One region of the Kosakonia calanthes genome, then DNA from elsewhere that is predicted to be linked to it. Evidence: predicted binding sites of a transcription regulator. Region 1 holds the regulator's gene; the other holds the start of a gene.
What was found. The regulator LexA, encoded in region 1, represses DNA repair genes until DNA is damaged. The targets are predictions, from matches to a motif close to TNCTGTATGTACATACAGNA.

Region 2: metR (HTH-type transcriptional regulator MetR) is a predicted target of LexA. The motif match lies at 1,303-1,322, and genes of this name have one in related genera.

Annotation. Positions count from the first base shown of each region.
Region 1 is NZ_CP151800.1:4,411,881-4,415,007, reverse strand. Features, by position in the region: gene plsB (glycerol-3-phosphate 1-O-acyltransferase PlsB) at 1-321, opposite strand, end outside; gene AAEY27_RS20640 (diacylglycerol kinase) at 451-819, shown strand; gene lexA (transcriptional repressor LexA) at 928-1,542, shown strand; gene dinF (MATE family efflux transporter DinF) at 1,618-2,952, shown strand; gene AAEY27_RS20625 (CsbD family protein) at 3,107-3,127, shown strand, end outside.
Region 2 is NZ_CP151800.1:4,525,502-4,528,628, reverse strand. Features, by position in the region: gene AAEY27_RS21160 (carboxylate/amino acid/amine transporter) at 1-430, shown strand, start outside; gene metR (HTH-type transcriptional regulator MetR) at 318-1,271, opposite strand; gene metE (5-methyltetrahydropteroyltriglutamate--homocysteine S-methyltransferase) at 1,520-3,127, shown strand, end outside.

The sequences.
Region 1 (3,127 bases):
GTCGTGAAACAGTTTGATCGACTCTTCTTTCGGCGTGTAATAGGTGAATACACGCGGGCCGCCGTGGATAAACACGAAACGTGGTAACAGCGCGCCGTCGATTTCCAGCGGTTCCAGGGGATCGGGCAATTCATGTGCCAGACACTGAGCGCGCAAAGTCATCAAGTCAGCCTTAGAGTTATAAGGCAACACGTACATGATGGGACGTGATGTATCGAGACCCAGTTCCTGTGCAGGTTCTGCAGGAATCGATTTACTTTTTACCAGCACGCTTAATGGTAAATTCAGTAATTTGTAGTAAATTCGTGGCCAGCCGGACATAAAGGATGTAAAGCCTCTGGTTAATAGTGCCATTGCGCCGCAAGAATATCAGAAAGCGCGCATAATTTCTGTTGTACTGCTACGCGCTTGCGTAGACATTGACGCTTAATTTTTAAAAAGGTTCTTTTAATGGCCAATAATAGCACCGGACTCACCCGGATCATTAAAGCCGCGGGATATTCCTGGAAAGGTATACGTGCCGCCTGGATCAATGAAGCCGCATTTCGACAGGAGGCGGTGGCGGTCATTCTGGCTATTATTATTGCCGCCTTTTTGGATATCGACGCGATAACCCGTGTCCTGTTAATTGGCTCCGTTACGCTGGTGATGATTGTCGAAATCCTCAATAGCGCCATCGAAGCGGTGGTCGACCGTATAGGTTCTGAATTCCATGAGCTTTCCGGCCGGGCAAAAGATATGGGGTCGGCGGCGGTGCTGATGTCGATTCTACTGGCGCTGTTTACCTGGATCTCGCTGCTTTGGTCGCATTTTCGATAGGGGTTCCATAATTCGATAACGCCCTGGTTTTTTACTTAATTTTGGTTTCAAAATCGCCGTTAACTGTATATACTCACAGCATAACTGTATATACACCCAGGGGGCGGGATGAAAGCATTAACGGCCAGGCAGCAAGAGGTGTTCGATCTTATTCGCGATCGTATCACCCAAACCGGTATGCCACCGACGCGTGCGGAAATCGCACAGCAATTGGGGTTCCGTTCCCCAAATGCAGCCGAAGAACACCTTAAAGCGCTGGCACGCAAAGGGGTGATCGAAATCGTATCTGGCGCATCACGTGGTCTTCGCCTGCTGGTGGAAGAAGAAAATGATGCCGGGCTGCCGCTGATTGGTCGCGTCGCTGCGGGTGAACCGCTGCTGGCGCAACAGCATATCGAAGGCCACTATCAGGTCGATCCCAGCCTTTTTAAACCGCATGCGGATTTCCTGCTGCGCGTTAGCGGTATGTCGATGAAAGATATCGGTATTATGGACGGCGATCTGCTGGCGGTGCATAAAACGCAGGATGTACGTAACGGCCAGGTGGTTGTGGCGCGTATCGAAGACGAAGTAACCGTTAAGCGCCTGAAAAAGCAGGGCAACACCGTTGAACTGTTACCGGAAAACACCGACTTTTCCCCAATTGTTGTCGACCTGCGCGATCAAAACTTCACCATTGAAGGGCTGGCGGTTGGCGTCATCCGCAACGGTGAATGGCTGTAACGCCCACTTTCTCTGCTGCGGTGCAGTATTTCGCGCCGCAGCGTCATTCTATTCTCATCCATTAACGCTCATGCTATGCCGCTGCTGACCGCATCCGACAAAGCTCTGTGGCGGCTCGCGCTGCCCATGATCTTCTCTAACATCACTGTCCCACTGTTGGGGCTGGTGGATACCGCTGTTATTGGGCATCTCGATAGTCCCGTTTATCTCGGCGGCGTGGCGATTGGCGCAACGGCAACCAGCTTCTTATTTATGCTGCTGCTGTTTCTGCGCATGAGCACGACCGGTCTTACCGCTCAGGCTTTCGGCGCGAAAAACGCCTTCGCGCTAGCGCGCGCACTTGTGCAGCCTCTTTTACTGGCACTTGGCGCGGGTGTTCTGATTGTTTTGCTACGCACACCCCTTATCGATCTTGCTTTGCATATCACCGGCGGAAGCGAGGCTGTGTTATTTCAGGCGCGGCGTTTTCTTGAAATTCGCTGGCTCAGTGCGCCCGCGTCGCTGGGGAATCTGGTGCTGCTCGGCTGGCTACTTGGTGTGCAGTATGCCCGCGCACCGGTGATCCTGCTGGTGGTGGGCAACGTCTTCAATATCGTGCTCGATTTATGGCTGGTTATGGGTCTGCATATGAATGTGCAGGGCGCGGCGCTCGCCACGGTGATTGCCGAATATGTGACGTTTGCTATCGGGTTGCTGATGGTCTGGCAGGTGTTGCAGCGGCGGGGCATCGCGTTGTCGATGCTAAAAAATGCCTGGCGCGGTGGTGTCCGGCGTTTGCTGGCGCTGAACCGCGACATCATGTTGCGCTCGCTGTTGCTGCAACTCTGCTTCGGTTCGATAACAGTGTTGGGTGCGCGTCTTGGCAGTGAGACGGTCGCCGCCAATGCGGTGCTGATGATGTTTCTGACCTTCACCGCCTATGCGCTGGACGGCTTTGCTTACGCGGTTGAAGCGCATTCCGGGCAGGCTTACGGTGCGCGCGATGGCAGCCAGTTGCTGCATATCTGGCGAGCCGCATGCCGTCAGGCCGGGCTTGTCGCCGTGGCTTTCGCCGCCGTTTATGCGCTGGCGGGCAAGCCGATCATTGCGCTATTAACCTCTTTGCCAGAGCTGCAACAGCTCGCCGGGCATTACCTGATCTGGCAAGTTGTTCTGCCGCTGGTGGGTGTGTGGTGTTATTTGTTAGATGGCATGTTCGTTGGCGCCACGCGCGCCGCTGAGATGCGAAACAGTATGGCGATCGCCGCGGCGGGTTTTGCCGTCACGCTTCTGACAGTACCTGTGCTTGGCAACCACGGTTTATGGTTATCGCTGGCCGTGTTTCTGGCGTTGCGCGGCCTGACGCTTGCGCTGGTGTGGCGACGTCACTGGCGTAATGGCAGCTGGTTTGCCGCTGTCGACCACTCTTGATCACGCTTTTTCTCGACTCGCACTCACTATTTCTTGTCGTTTGGATGGGTGAAGATTCCGAATATGAAACATTATGCGGAATCCTTAACTACAATAATCATTACGTTCAGCACAACGAGAACGTTATTTTTAACCGAACGATAAGGAGTCAACTATGAATAAAGACGAAGTCGGC
Region 2 (3,127 bases), 110 kb from region 1:
CTATAAACGCCTGATGGAAACCCGCCCGATGCCGCAGCATAACGCCTTCGCCTGGTTCTATCTCGGCGCGCTGGTGGTGGCTGTTATCGCGTGGTTTGCGATGGGCAACCCGCAGAAATTGCCGACCACCAGCTTGCAGTGGGGCGTGCTGATTTGGCTGGGCGTGGTGGCGTCCGGGTTGGGTTACTTTATGTGGAACTACGGTGCCACGCAGGTGGACGCGGGCACGCTCGGCATCATGAACAATGTGCATGTTCCTGCCGGGTTACTGGTGAACCTCGCTATCTGGCAGGAACAGCCGCACTGGCCGAGTTTTATTATTGGTGGTGCGGTGATAATGGCCTCGTTGTGGGTACATCGGCGTTGGGTCGCTCCGCGCTCCGCACAAACGGTAGATGATCGCAAGCGTGGTTCCGCGCTGAGCGAATAAACGCTTCTGTCACCGGCTGCCGCTGTTCGCCGTCGCGCACGGCGGCATACAGCCGGCTCCACAATCCTTCGCCCAGGGTTTTGGTCACGATCAAACCCTGGCGCTCAAAACTCTCCACCACCCAGTGCGGCAGCGCCGCAATCCCCATGCGGGCCGCAACCATCTGAATTAACAGTAGGGTGTTATCGACGCTTTTCAGCGACGGGCTAACGCCAGCCGGTTGCAGGAAGTGGCGCCAGACATCCAGCCGGCTGCGCTGTACCGGGTAGATCAGCAGCGTTTCGCTGGCGATATCATCCGGCGTAATGCGCGCTTTCGCCGCCAGCGGATGATCCGGCGCCAAAACCAGCCGCACTTCGAAATCAAACATCGGGGAATAGTGCAGGCCGCTGCGCGGCAGAATGTCGGAGGTCAACACCAGATCCAACTCGCCTTGTTGCAGTGCGGGTTGCGGGTCGAAAGTCACGCCAGATTTGAAATCCATCTCCACCTGCGGCCAGCTCTGGCGGAAATTTTCAAGTGCGGGCGTCAGCCACTGAATACAGCTATGGCATTCAATGGCGATACGTAAAGTGGTCTGTTGCGGTTCGTTGCAAGATTGCAGGGCGCGGCTGATTTGCGGCAGCACCTGATTCGCCAATTGCAGCAAAATTTCACCCTGCGGCGTAAAGCGCAGCGGCTGACTCTTACGCACAAATAGCCGGAAACCGAGGCGTTGTTCCAGATCGCTGAACTGATGGGAAAGCGCAGATTGCGTCTGATGCAACGTAGCTGCTGCTGCCGCGAGCGATCCGCTATTTCGTAACGCCTGTAGCGTTTTCAGATGTTTAATCTCGATCATGAAAGTCCTTCACTCCGGCATGAACATTTTGCGCTTGAGGTATACACAGTACCTTCACATTATGGATGTGTAAACATCTGGACGTCCAAAACTCGTCATATTTCGACTGGCAGATGCGTTGGCTGCCTCGCTTATCCCAGTCACTTACTTCAGTAAGCTCCTGGGAATGCGCTGCGTTGCCGCCTTCCTGCCAGCCGAACTATTTAGAGTTTTGCCTTCAGAATCAGCCATATAAAAGAGGAAGGATCATGACAATTATTAATCACACCCTCGGTTTCCCTCGCGTTGGCCTGCGTCGCGAGTTGAAAAAAGCGCAAGAAAGTTACTGGGCTGGCAACACCAGCCGTGAAGAACTGCTGGCGGTGGGCTGCGAATTGCGCGCTCGCCACTGGGATCAACAAAAACAGGCCGGCATCGATCTGCTACCGGTCGGCGACTTTGCCTGGTACGACCATGTTCTGACCACCAGCCTGCTGCTCGGCAATGTGCCGGCTCGTCATCAGAACAAAGACGGCTCTGTGGATATCGATACCCTGTTCCGCATTGGTCGTGGTCGCGCACCGACCGGTGAACCCGCTGCCGCGGCGGAAATGACCAAATGGTTCAACACCAACTACCACTACATGGTGCCGGAGTTCAGCAAAGGCCAGCAGTTCAAACTGACCTGGACCCAGTTACTGGAAGAGGTGGACGAAGCGCTGGCATTGGGCCACAAAGTCAAACCCGTGCTGCTGGGGCCGGTAACCTACCTGTGGCTGGGTAAAGTGAAAGGCGAGCAATTCGACCGCTTAAGCCTGCTGAACGACATTCTGCCGGTGTACCAACAGGTTCTGGCCGAACTGGCAAAACGCGATATCGAGTGGGTACAAATCGATGAACCCGCGCTGGTGCTGGAGTTACCGCAAGCGTGGTTGGATGTTTTTAAACCGGCGTATGACGCGCTGAACGGTCAGGTAAAACTGCTGCTGACCACCTATTTTGAAGGCGTTACGCCGAACCTGGATGTGATCACCGCGCTGCCAGTGCAGGGCCTGCATGTCGATCTGGTGCACGGCAAAGACAACGTTGCTGAGCTGCACCAGCGCTTGCCTGCTGACTGGTTACTCTCCGCTGGCCTGGTTAATGGCCGAAACGTCTGGCGTGCCGACCTGACTGAGAAATACGCGCAAGTGCAACAGATTGTCGGGAAACGCCCGCTATGGGTCGCTTCCTCTTGCTCTCTGCTGCACAGCCCGATCGATCTGAGCGTCGAAACGCGTCTTGATGAAGAGGTAAAAAGCTGGTTCGCCTTCGCCCTGCAAAAATGCCAGGAACTGGCGCTGCTGCGCGATGCGCTGAACAGCGGCAACACCGAAAAACTGGCGCAATGGAGTGCGCCGATTCAGGCTCGTCGCCACTCTACCCGTGTGCATAACACCGCCGTGGCAACACGCCTGGCGGCGATCACGGCGCAAGACAGCCAACGCCACAGCCCGTACGGCGAGCGTGCTCAGGCGCAACGCGCCCGCTTTAACCTGCCAGCCTGGCCGACAACGACCATCGGTTCATTCCCACAAACCACTGAAATCCGCGGCCTGCGCCTGGACTTCAAAAAAGGCAATCTGGACGCCACGAACTACCGCACCGGCATCGCGGAACATATTAAACAAGCGATTGCCGAGCAGGAGCGCCTGGGGCTGGATGTGCTGGTGCACGGCGAAGCCGAGCGTAACGACATGGTGGAATACTTCGGTGAGAACCTCGACGGTTTCGTCTTTACGCAAAATGGCTGGGTACAGAGCTACGGTTCCCGCTGCGTGAAACCGCCGGTAGTGATCGGCGACGTCAGCCGCCCGGAAGCGATCACCGTCGAGTGG